DNA from 3 places in the Streptococcus sp. DD11 genome. Region 2 is predicted to be linked to each of the others. Evidence: predicted binding sites of a transcription regulator. Region 2 holds the regulator's gene; each other region holds the start of a gene.
What was found. Region 2 encodes Rex, which represses fermentation and respiration genes when NADH is low (regulators of the CRP and FNR family bind a similar motif). Its sites were predicted from a motif close to TTGTGAANTANTTCACAA; they were not measured.

Region 1 (4,266 bases), on a different contig from region 2:
TTTTCTACACTGACTCATGTCTTTCCTTTCTTTGCAGGGACTGTCCTAGCGACCCTGTCCGGAGTGGGCCATGTGGGGAATTCCTTTAAAAAATGGGAGGCCAAGGTCAGCCTGAAGCAGGCGCTGGCAGCCTTAGGCGGCAGTGTCGCCCTTCTCTTGCTGCTCAGTTTGTTCCTGAAATTTGACAGTCTCTGGACCTATCTCTTTGGCTTTTTGGCTTCGACCCTTTTGGCCTGTGTCATGATTGTGGCCAGCAGGATGCTGCATGATAAGCTGCCCAAGGTGCCAGAGCCGGGCTTTGTCACTGTCATCGCAGATACCAGCTATGGTGTCTATCTCTTTCACTGGCCTTTCTATATCATCTTTACCCAGCTGATGAGCAATGGTCTGGCGGTCCTGCTGACAACCGTTCTCTCTCTGAGTCTGGCAGCCCTGTCTTTCTATATTTTGGAGCCGACCCTGGCGGGCCGTCAGCCGGTTATTATGGGGATTCAGATGGACCTGTCTGCTATCACCAAGCCCGTTTTTTGCAGCATGATTCCTCTGTCTTTCTTTATGCTTTTCATAGCCGCAACAGCTCCGACCGTCGGGGCCTTTGATGAGAGCTTGATTGTCAATGCGCTCAATCAGGCTGACAGCAAAATGCAGACCACCCGCAGTCAGGTCGATCAGTCCAAAGCGACTGAGTACAATGTGACAGAAGGCGTTACCCTGATTGGTGATTCGGTCACGCTGCGCTCCAGAGAGTATCTGGAGCAGGTGATTCCGGGAGTGCAGCTGGATGCTCTGGTCAGCCGGACGCTGGCTTCCGGCCTGGAAGTCTTCCAAAATGATATTGCCAATCGCGTGCTGTTAAAGCAGGCAGTGCTGGCTTTGGGGACCAATCCGGTAGACAACTATGAAGATCTGCTCAACCAGTATGTAGAAGCCCTGCCTAAGGGGCATCAGCTCATCCTAATCACGCCTTATGACGGCCGCAGCGCCGGGGATGAAAACAGCCTGCCGGTCAAGGTCCGCCATTATGAGCTGGAACTGGCCAAGAAGTATGATTATGTCTATGTGGCCGACTGGTATCAGACCGCCCTGGACAATCCGCAGATTTGGGCTGGAACGGATGCCGTCCACTATGGCTCAGATGCTGACTCCATGGCCGAAGGGGGCCTCCTCTATGCCAATACTCTCAAGCAGGCCATAGACCAGGCTAACTCTGGCAATGTAAAACCATAAATACCAGCCCGGCTCGTCCGGGTTTTTAAAGGAAACAAAAGAAAGCGCTTACACATCTCACATGAAAGCAAAAGTATGTGAAATATCAAAAAGTCAAAATATTTTTTCACAAAGATTCCAAGAATAGTCTGTAGAATCAGGGTTTTGTTAAAACATTCACAAATAAAAACAAAAAAGTTTGTGAATGTTAGCTGAAAGTGTTTACAAAAGAAAAAGAATAGGTTATAATGAAATTGTGAAATATTTAACAAAGGCTGGGTTTCTTCGCCTAACCTTAAGCAAAACCTTTGGAGGAACAGAATGGCTGAAAAGAAGAAAACTGTAGAACAAGAAGACAAGGCTTTGGCAGCGCAAAAGCATGTCGATGAATTGGTGCAAAAAGGTCTGACAGCACTGGAAGAAATGAGAAAGCTGGATCAGGAGCAGGTAGACTACATCGTAGCCAAGGCTTCTGTAGCAGCTCTGGATGCCCACGGCGAGCTGGCCCTGCACGCTTATGAGGAAACGGGCCGCGGGGTCTTTGAAGATAAGGCGACCAAAAATCTCTTTGCCTGCGAGCATGTGGTCAACAATATGCGCCACACCAAAACCGTCGGCGTTATTTCTGAAGACGACGTGACGGGTCTGACCTTGATTGCAGAGCCGGTCGGCGTTGTCTGCGGAATCACACCAACAACCAACCCGACATCGACAGCGATTTTTAAATCTTTGATTGCTCTCAAAACGCGCAATCCAATCATCTTTGCCTTCCATCCATCTGCTCAGGAATCCTCTGCTCATGCGGCTCAGATTGTCCGCGATGCAGCTGTTGCGGCAGGTGCGCCTGAAAACTGTGTGCAGTGGATTACAGAGCCCTCTATGGAAGCGACTTCTGCCCTCATGAACCACGAAGGCATTGCGACGATTCTTGCGACTGGCGGAAATGCTATGGTGAAGGCCGCTTACTCCTGCGGCAAGCCGGCTCTGGGCGTCGGTGCAGGAAATGTGCCGGCCTATGTCGAAAAATCAGCCAATATCCGTCAGGCGGCTCACGACATTGTCATGTCCAAGTCCTTTGACAATGGGATGGTCTGTGCCTCTGAGCAGGCGGTTATCATCGATAAGGAAGTTTACGATGAGTTTGTCGAAGAATTCAAATCCTACCACACCTACTTTGTCAATAAGAAAGAAAAAGCCCTGCTGGAAGAGTTCTGCTTCGGTGCTAAAGCCAACAGCAAAAACTGTGCCGGTGCCAAGCTCAATCCGAATATTGTCGGAAAATCAGCTGTCTGGATTGCGGAGCAGGCCGGCTTTACCGTGCCAGAAGATACCAACATTCTAGCGGCAGAGTGTAAGGAAGTGGGCGAGAAAGAGCCGCTGACGCGTGAAAAACTGTCACCGGTCATCGCTGTGCTCAAGTCTGAAAACCGTGAAGACGGTGTCGAAAAAGCCCGTCAGATGGTCGAATTCCACGGTCTGGGCCACTCAGCTGCCATCCATACAGCAGACGAAGCATTGACCAAAGAATTTGGGAAAGCTGTCAAAGCCATTCGTGTGATCTGCAATTCTCCTTCTACTTTTGGCGGTATCGGTGATGTTTACAATGCCTTTCTGCCGTCACTGACTCTGGGCTGCGGCTCTTACGGACGCAATTCAGTCGGTGACAATGTCAGTGCTGTCAATCTCTTGAACATCAAAAAAGTAGGAAGACGTAGAAATAATATGCAATGGATGAAACTCCCTTCAAAAACATACTTCGAGCGCGACTCTATCCAGTATTTGCAAAAATGCCGGGATGTGGAACGCGTCATGATTGTCACTGACCACGCCATGGTGGAGCTGGGCTTCTTGGACCGTGTCATTGAGCAGTTAGATCTGCGCCGCAACAAGGTGACCTATCAAATCTTTGCGGATGTGGAGCCGGATCCAGATATTACGACGGTCAATCGGGGTACGGAGCTTATGCGGGCCTTTAAGCCAGATACCATCATCGCTCTGGGCGGCGGCTCTCCTATGGATGCAGCCAAGGTGATGTGGCTCTTCTACGAGCAGCCTGAAGTGGACTTCCATGACTTGGTTCAGAAATTCATGGATATCCGCAAGCGGGCCTTCAAGTTCCCGCTGCTGGGCAAGCATACGAAGTTTATTGCCATTCCGACCACTTCCGGTACAGGTTCAGAAGTGACACCGTTTGCCGTGATTTCTGACAAGGCTAATAACCGCAAGTACCCAATCGCCGACTACTCTCTGACTCCGACAGTAGCCATTGTAGACCCGGCTTTGGTCCTGACTGTTCCGGGATTTGTCGCAGCCGATACCGGTATGGACGTGCTGACCCACGCGACAGAAGCTTATGTGTCTCAGATGGCCAGCGATTATACAGACGGTCTGGCTCTGCAGGCAATTAAGCTGGTCTTTGAAAATCTGGAAAGTTCTGTCAAGAATGCGGATTTCCACTCTCGCGAGAAGATGCACAATGCTTCTACGATTGCCGGTATGGCCTTTGCCAATGCCTTCTTGGGCATTTCCCACTCTATGGCCCATAAGATCGGTGCACAGTTCCACACCATCCATGGCCGTACCAATGCTATCTTGCTGCCGTATGTCATCCGCTACAACGGAACCCGTCCGTCTAAGACGGCAACCTGGCCTAAGTACAACTACTACCGTGCGGATGAGAAATACCAAGACATCGCCCGTATGCTGGGGCTGCCGGCTTCTACTCCAGAAGAAGCGGTTGAATCCTATGCTAAGGCAGTCTACGACTTGGGTGAACGCGTCGGTATCGAGATGAACTTCAAGGCACAAGGCATCGATGAGAAAGAATGGAAAGAACATTCCCGTGAATTGGCCTTCCTTGCCTATGAAGACCAATGTTCCCCAGCCAACCCACGCCTGCCGATGGTGGACCACATGCAGGAAATCATCGAAGATGCCTACTATGGCTACAAGGAACGCCCAGGACGCCGCAAATAAGCAGCCAGACTCCTGAATTAGCAATAAGACAGTTTGTCGGTCATCCCCCTGCCATATGGCAGGGGGATTTTCTACTGCTCTTAA
Region 2 (4,266 bases):
TTTCGAATAGTAAGGTAAGGAGGTTTCTATGTATAGTATTTCATTTCAGGACGATCGGAGCATGATGCCGCGGGAGCGTTTGATGAGGGAGGGAGCAGAGAAGCTCAGCAATCAGGAGCTGCTGTCCATTTTTCTTAGAACAGGCAACAAAAAAGAAACTGTCTTCCAAGTTTCTCAAAAAATCTTATCTTCTATTTCCCATTTGAACGATCTGAAGTATCTGACTCTGCAGGAATTGCAGACCATTTCAGGGATTGGCCCCATAAAAGCTGTCGAGCTGCAAGCCGTCATTGAACTGGGCCGGCGTATCAATCGGGCTGAGGTGCTGCAGATGGAGCAAATCATGGGCAGTCAAAAGCTGGCTCAGAAGATGCAGCAGGAGCTGGGGGATATGAGGCAGGAATGCTTGGTAGCCATCTATCTCAACAGTCAGAATCAGATCCTTCATCAGCAGACGATCTTCATAGGAACGGTGACCAGAAGCATTGCAGAACCGCGGGAAATTCTCCATTATGCCCTCAAACATCTGGCGACTTCCATTATATTGGTCCACAATCATCCGTCGGGGTCTGTCGTTCCCAGCAAAAATGACGACGAGGTGACCCAGCATATGAAGGAAGCCTGCGAGATGATGGGGTTGGTTCTCTTGGATCATTTGATTGTGGCGAAGACCAATTATTACAGCTATCGTGAAGAGACGGATATCATCTAAAGCCTATTGACGACATAGTCAAAGAGAGCTAAATCGCCTTCATGGGAGCCAAAAAGAAATTCCGGATGCCACTGGACACCGAGAAAGGGGCTGCCGTCAGTGGAAGTAACCGCTTCAACGACCTTGTCGCGCGGGTCATAAGCGATTACCTCCAGATTAGCTGCCAAATCCTTGATGCTTTGGTGGTGGAATGAATTGATCTCAGAAGCCGGACCGTAAATTTCATGCAGCACAGAGCCGTTTTTGGTTACCATGCTTTGAGTAGTATACTCTGCAGAGCGGTCCTGCCAGTGGTCTTCAATATCCTGATGCAGGGTGCCGCCCAGAGCGACATTATAGAGCTGGGTACCGCGGCAGACTGTAAAGATAGGCTTCTTTTGCCGGCGGGCTTCCTGAATCAAAGCCAATTCAAAAACATCCCTTTTCAGCAGATAGTCATCGCTGTCAATCGTCTTTTCTTCCCCGTAAAATTGCGGGGAAACATTTTGGCCGCCGGTGATAATCAATTTGTCAATGACAGAAATATACTGCTGGGCTGATTCCTTATCGCCGATTGGCAGAATCATTGGAATTCCGCCAACTTCTTTGACCCCCTCGACAAATCCGGTGGCAGTATAGCTCATATGGACGAATTGATCATCGGGGAGTGTTCTTTCATTTCCGGTTATTCCAATAATTGGTTTACTCATAGAGTAATGGCTACCTCTCTTATCTTAATTTTCATTCTTTCTCATGAAGTAGAGCAAGGTCTGCAGCTCACTGGTCAGATCGACATATTGGGCAACAACATCCTTGGGCAGGGACAGGTGGACCGGTGAGAAGCAGAGAATTCCCTTGATACCCGCTTCGACCAGAACAGAAGCGACTTCCTGAGCCTTTATGCTGGGTACAGTCAGAATGGCTGTCTGCACATTTCCAGACTGTACCTTTTGTTTGATTTGGGAAATTCCGTAAATAGGGATTCCGTCTTTGGTGATGGTGCCGACATCGGGGTGGTCATCCGTATCAAAGGCCATGACAACCTTCATTTTATTGCGCTCATGAAAACGATAGTGCAGAAGAGCACGGCCCATATTGCCGACGCCGACAATCATGACATTGGTGATGGAGTTGTCATTGAGCAGATCGGCAAAAAAGTTCATCAGTTTTTTGACATCGTAGCCAAAGCCACGGCGGCCTAATTCACCAAAATAAGAAAAATCCCGCCTGACAGTAGCTGAGTCAATCCCAATAGCCTCTGCAATCTGCTTGGAATTGGCTTTCTCGATTTTTTCGGCATTGAAGCGCTTAAAAATACGGTAATAGAGCGAAAGTCTCTTGGCAGTTGCGCGGGGAATTGCAGTGTTTTTTTCAGATTTCACAAAATCACGACCTTTCTAACTCTATTTTATAGAAAGTTTGTGAAAAAATCAACTAGTTTTATATAGGAAAAATCTTCGGGCAGGTCTTACCGGCAGCTATAACTCAATCCCGATAGGTATCTAAGTCCAATTTTGTCATCTGCCGGTATAAATCGCCGATTTTGCCTTCAAAAGGGAGCGCCTGTCCTTTATAGCTGATTGAGATGACCGGCCGGTCATCAGGGACAGTGACGCAGCCCGAAAAGGCCAGTAAAAACTCGTCAAAGTCTTGATAGGTCAAGGTCCGTTGGACCTTGTAAGAGTCTAAGTAGATGAGCTCAATCATTGTGCTGTATTCTCCTTTCTGTCTGCTGTGCTTTCAAATTTCCGGACGCCTGCAGGCCGTTCTGATAAGAAAAAAGCAAAATTGCAGGAACTTTGCTTATTGGGGTGTTTTTTCAAAGATATGTCTTTCTACCAGACTGTCCATAAGGAAGTAGAATTTTTGCTGAAGAATGTCATTGTCAGCCGACTTGAAAATATTGACCAGGCGCAGTCCGGATTTATCGGTGATATTAATCTTGAAGCCTGTCAGGTCTTTGTTGATGATGATTTTCAGCAGAAAGCCATTGCCGCTGTTGGGAACGGCTTCCAGCAGGCGGGACAGTTCGTAATTGCCGACTTTGGTTTGGGCAAAAGTATTGTCGCGCAGGGTGAATTTTTTAACATTGGGGTGAAGTGAGTAGGTAAACTCACAGTTTGCTAAGCTAACAGATGTTTGAAAGGCCATCTTATCCTCCTAAAATTTCTTTTAAAGTTTTGCTGAAATAGTCTATTTCTTCGATGGTGTTTTGGTCTGAGGTACTGATACGGATGGATTCTCCCAGACGCTCAGAATCATCTCCATAGAGAGCCTGCAGGACATGGCTGGGCTGAACAGTCCCCGCTGTACAGGCGGAACCGGTAGAGACAGAAAATCCCTTTAGGTCTAGTTGGAGCAGGAGCAGATCGTTTTTCTGCTGGGGAAAGCCCAGATTGATGACATAGGGCAGGCTGGACGGACTTTCGTTTACATAGAAGTCCAGACCGGCTAAATCTGTCAGGAGTCTGTCCTTTAGGAGCTGAGCGTGGGCCAGATTTTCTTTCAGATGTTCAGCGCTTTCTGACAGTGCAGCCGCCATTCCCAGAATAGACAGTAAGTTCTCGGTGCCGGCCCGGTGTTTTTCTTCTTGGTCGCCGCCATGCAGAAAGCGGTCAAAGTCCATCCTGTCGGCATAGAGGAAGCCGACTCCCTTTGGACCGTGGAATTTATGAGCAGAAGCACTGAGAAAGTCGATTCCCAGCTCCTTTGGGTAAAGAGGGACTTTGCCAATGGCCTGCACAGCATCTACATGGAAGGCTGCCGGGTGGTCTTTTAAGAGCTGACCGATTTCCTTAATCGGAAGCAAATCGCCGGTCTCATTATTAACAGCCATGACTGATACAAGAATGGTATCCGGCCTGAGAGCCTGCTGGATGTCTATCGCCCGAATCTGTCCGTCAACTGGCTGAATAACCGTCGCTTCAAAGCCGAATTTTTCTACTAAATACTCAACTGTCTCTAAGACAGCGTGATGCTCAATAGCCGTTGTGATGATATGTTTTCCCCTGTCCTGATGGCGAAGAGCATAGCCTTTGATAGCAGTATTATTGCTTTCTGTGCCGCCCGAGGTAAAGAGGATATGCCTGCTCTCAGTATGAAGAATCTGAGCAATTTCTGCACGTGCCTGCCTGAGCAGCTTGCTGGCTTCCCGTCCGTGGCCGTGAATACTGGACGGATTCCCAAAGACAGTCAAAGCTTCTGTCATTGCTTTAATGGCTGCAGCTGACAAGGGAGTCGTAGCAGCGTTATCTAAATAAATCACGAATTTGTCCTTTGTTTCTTTTGATAGGCAAAAAGCGGGCTGACTGGCTTTCTCTCCTGAATACGGACAATGGCATCGCCAATCAATTCGCTGGCTGTAATGTAGTGGATGTTTTGGGGAATTTTTTCCTTGGTAGCCACAGAGTCAGTCACCAGAATTTCCTTGATAGGGACTTGATCCAGCAGTTCTGCGGCCCCTTCGACAAAAAGTCCGTGGCTGGAAACAGCATAAATCTCAACCGCTCCCTCACGGTCAACGATTTTGGCAGCTTCTGAGAAAGTCCGGCCGGTATTGAGAATATCGTCAATGA
Region 3 (4,266 bases), on a different contig from region 2:
CCAGTATTTTTTCAAAAAAGATTATTTTTAGTTAATGAAAATCATCAGCCAACTTAGAAACTCGTCACAAGCAACTATACTAAAAACTATATCTAAAAAAGCTCGGTAATGAACCAAGCCTTTATCTTTATTCAAACCCCGTCACTGTCAACCCTAGCAGACGAATACCTCGTGGTTGTTCTTCCAAGCTATCGTATATCTCATGCGCAGTTCGCTCGATTTGCTCCTTGTCTTGAGTGGCTAGATTCAAACTTTTCCTTTTAGTCAAGGTGGAGAAATCGGCATAGCGGATTTTCAGAACGATGGTTCGTCCTTTCTTATCATGCTTAGTCAGGCTATTTTCTACCTTCTGAGCCAGCCGGGTCAGCTCCTTTTTGATGTCCTCCTCACTATAGAGGAGCTTGGCATAGGTCCGCTCCTTGCCGATGGACTTGCGGATGCGGTTGGGCTTGACCGGAGAATTGCTGATGCCGCGCACCTTGCGGTAAAGGTCAAAGCCGAAGCGGCCGAAGCGGTCAATCAGGGTCATCTCCGGTATCCCTAGGAGGTCCGCCCCGGTATAAACCCCCATGTCATGCAGTTTTTCCACACTTTTCTTGCCGACACCGTGAAACTTGGCAATGTCCATCTTGGACAGAAAATCCTCAGCCTCCTCCGGCAGGATGACGGTCAGACCGTGCGGTTTTTCATAATCACTGGCAATCTTGGCCAGAAATTTATTGTAGGAAACTCCGGCTGAAGCCGTCAGCTGCAGTTCATTCCATATATCGTACTGGATCAGCTTGGCGATTTTGACGGCTGATGTGAGCCCCAGTTTGTTTTCCGTTACATCCAGATAGGCCTCATCAATGCTCATGGGCTCAATCAGATCTGTGTAACGCCTGAAAATCTGACGAATCTCTTGGCCGACCGACTGGTACTTCTCATAATTCCCCGAAATGAAAATCCCCTGCGGGCAACGCTCATAGGCTTCCTTGGAGCTCATAGCCGAATGAACTCCGAACTTTCTGGCCTCATAATTGCAGGTGGAGACGACACCACGACCGCCAGTCAAGCGTGGGTCGCTGCCGATGATGACCGGATGCCCCTTGAGCTTGGGATTGTCCCGCTCCTCAATGGCAGCAAAAAAGGCATCCATATCAATGTGGATGATTTTTCTGGATGTGTCATTGATCAGCGGAAAAATCAGCATGGCTCCTCCTTTTACAAAGTTTCCCGATTCCTCTGAAACAGTTGAGATTATTTCTAAAAAACTTTGAAAAATCCTTTCTCCTCCCAGCCGGAGTTAAATCACAATTAGCTTACTTTTATTATAACTTTTTTACTCATTTTTCCAAAGTGTTTAAGAATGATTTTCTTTTTCAAATATATAGTACACATCTGCAACTTTTCTTTTTCTGTATTATAAAAGAAAGTCAGTCTTTTCCCTGAAAATGCTTTGTGAAACCGATTACCATATGGTATACTTTACTTATAAATGTAACAGATTTTGTTGCTAGAATAAAGAGGAAAATCAAATGGTTGTAAAAACAGTTGTTGAAGCTCAAGATATTTTTGATAAAGCTTGGGAAGGCTTCAAAGGGGAAGACTGGAAAGAGAAAGCCAGCGTTTCGCGCTTCGTGCAGGCCAACTACACGCCTTACGACGGAGACGAAAGCTTCTTGGCCGGCCCGACTGAACGTTCTCTGCATATCAAAAAAATCGTAGAAGAAACCAAGGCTCACTATGAAGAAACCCGTTTCCCAATGGACACCCGTCCGGCATCTATCGCTGGTATTGACGCTGGTTACATTGACAAGGACAACGAACTGATTTACGGTATCCAAAACGACGAACTCTTCAAATTGAACTTCATGCCAAAAGGCGGTATCCGCATGGCTGAAACGACTTTGAAAGAAAATGGATACGAACCAGATCCTGCTGTTCATGAAATCTTTACGAAGTATGTGACAACCGTAAATGACGGTATCTTCCGCGCTTACACTTCTAACATCCGCCGTGCTCGTCACGCCCACACTGTAACTGGTCTTCCAGATGCTTACTCACGTGGACGTATCATCGGGGTTTACGCACGTCTGGCCCTTTATGGAGCTGACTACCTCATGGCTGAAAAAGTCCGCGACTGGAACGGTTTGACTGAGATTGACGAAGAAACAATCCGTCTGCGCGAAGAAATCAACCTGCAATACCAAGCACTTGGTGAAGTTGTAAAACTTGGTGACCTTTACGGAGTAGATGTTCGCCGTCCTGCCTTTGACGTTAAAGAAGCGATTCAATGGACTAACATCGCCTTCATGGCTGTCTGCCGTGTTATCAACGGTGCTGCTACTTCCCTCGGACGTGTGCCTATCGTTCTGGACATCTACGCTGAACGTGACTTGGCTCGCGGTACTTACACTGAATCAGAAATCCAAGAATTTGTTGATGATTTCGTTATGAAACTTCGTACAGTGAAGTTTGCTCGTACCAAAGCTTACGACCAACTTTACTCTGGTGACCCAACCTTCATCACTACTTCTATGGCAGGTATGGGTAACGACGGTCGTCACCGTGTTACCAAGATGGACTACCGTTTCCTCAACACTTTGGACAACATCGGCAACTCACCAGAGCCAAACTTGACCGTTCTTTGGACTGACAAGCTGCCATACTCCTTCCGCCGCTACTGTATGCACATGAGCCACAAGCACTCTTCTATCCAATACGAAGGTGTGACTACAATGGCTAAAGATGGCTATGGCGAAATGAGCTGTATCTCCTGCTGTGTGTCTCCGCTTGACCCTGAAAATGAAGAACAACGCCACAACATCCAATACTTTGGTGCCCGCGTAAATGTGCTGAAAGCCCTTCTGACCGGTCTCAACGGCGGTTACGATGATGTACACAAAGACTACAAGGTCTTTGACATCGATCCGATTCGTGACGAAGTGCTGGAATTTGAATCTGTAAAAGCCAACTTTGAAAAATCTCTGGACTGGCTGACAGATACTTATGTTGATGCTTTGAACATCATCCACTACATGACTGACAAGTACAACTACGAAGCGGTTCAAATGGCCTTCCTGCCAACTTACCAACGTGCCAACATGGGATTTGGTATCTGTGGATTTGCCAATACGGTTGATACATTGTCTGCTATCAAGTACGCAACTGTTAAGCCAATCCGCGACGAAAACGGCTATATCTACGACTATGAAACAATCGGAGAATACCCACGTTGGGGTGAAGATGATCCTCGCTCAAACGAACTGGCTGAATGGTTGGTTGAAGCTTACACGACTCGTCTGCGCAGCCACAAACTCTACAAGAATGCTGAAGCAACTGTATCACTTCTGACCATCACATCTAACGTGGCTTACTCTAAGCAAACGGGTAACTCACCAGTCCACAAGGGTGTCTACCTCAACGAAGATGGCAGCGTGAACCTGTCTAAACTGGAATTCTTCTCACCAGGTGCCAACCCATCTAACAAAGCAAAAGGTGGCTGGCTGCAAAACTTGAACTCACTTGCCAGTCTGGACTTCAGCTACGCAGCTGACGGTATCTCCCTGACTACACAAGTATCACCTCGTGCTCTGGGTAAAACTCGTGATGAACAAGTAGACAACTTGGTAACAATCCTGGATGGTTACTTCGAAAACGGCGGTCAGCACGTTAACTTGAACGTCATGGACCTCAAGGATGTTTATGAAAAGATCATGAGCGGCGAAGACGTTATCGTTCGGATCTCTGGCTACTGTGTCAACACCAAGTACCTGACGCCAGAACAAAAAACTGAATTGACCCAACGTGTCTTCCACGAAGTGCTTTCTATGGACGACGCTCTCAGCTAATCAACAGCCTATACACCATTTAAAAGGCGGCGGGACAGAACTCAAATATTTAATGTTGAGTTTCCAGTCCCAGCCTCTTTTTATGTTCAAAAACCCCAGCGGAGTGGCCTTTTGAGCGGACTCCTTGTCTGGCGGTCCGTTTCATCATATGAAGACCCCGCTGCCAAAATTTGTTTTTTCAAAGAGTATGAATGGAAGCTCTTTATGGTATAATAGGGATATTGCTAGACCAAGGACCTGTGTTTTATCAGCTTATAGATGATAGGCTTCAAACTATATCAGTATCGCCAGGCCGCACTCCATTAAGGACAGGTTCAAAAAAAGGATTGGGAAAATGACGGAGAAAAACTTTAAGGAAGATTCAAAAGAATTTAATCTGGCAGTGGATGTCATTATGCTGGCCGGAACCCTGCTCCTGCAGAGCGGGTCTGAG

Region 1: a site for Rex is predicted at 1,461-1,478, ahead of adhE (bifunctional acetaldehyde-CoA/alcohol dehydrogenase). Genes of this name have one in related genera too.
Region 3: a site for Rex is predicted at 1,439-1,456, ahead of pflB (formate C-acetyltransferase). Genes of this name have one in related genera too.

The regions. Positions count from the first base shown of each region.
Region 1 covers NZ_KQ969398.1:56,974-61,239, forward strand. Annotated here, with positions in the region: gene STRDD11_RS12360 (acyltransferase family protein) at 1-1,227, shown strand, start outside; gene adhE (bifunctional acetaldehyde-CoA/alcohol dehydrogenase) at 1,528-4,182, shown strand.
Region 2 covers NZ_KQ969397.1:21,577-25,842, reverse strand. Annotated here, with positions in the region: gene radC (RadC family protein) at 29-712, shown strand; gene STRDD11_RS11150 (gamma-glutamyl-gamma-aminobutyrate hydrolase family protein) at 709-1,401, opposite strand; gene STRDD11_RS11145 (redox-sensing transcriptional repressor Rex) at 1,426-2,073, opposite strand; gene STRDD11_RS11140 (DUF4649 family protein) at 2,177-2,398, opposite strand; gene STRDD11_RS11135 (DUF1831 domain-containing protein) at 2,495-2,842, opposite strand; gene STRDD11_RS11130 (cysteine desulfurase family protein) at 2,844-3,956, opposite strand; gene STRDD11_RS11125 (ribose-phosphate diphosphokinase) at 3,953-4,266, opposite strand, start outside.
Region 3 covers NZ_KQ969392.1:307,657-311,922, forward strand. Annotated here, with positions in the region: gene dinB (DNA polymerase IV) at 128-1,192, opposite strand; gene pflB (formate C-acetyltransferase) at 1,518-3,833, shown strand; gene STRDD11_RS01445 (threonine/serine exporter family protein) at 4,168-4,266, shown strand, end outside.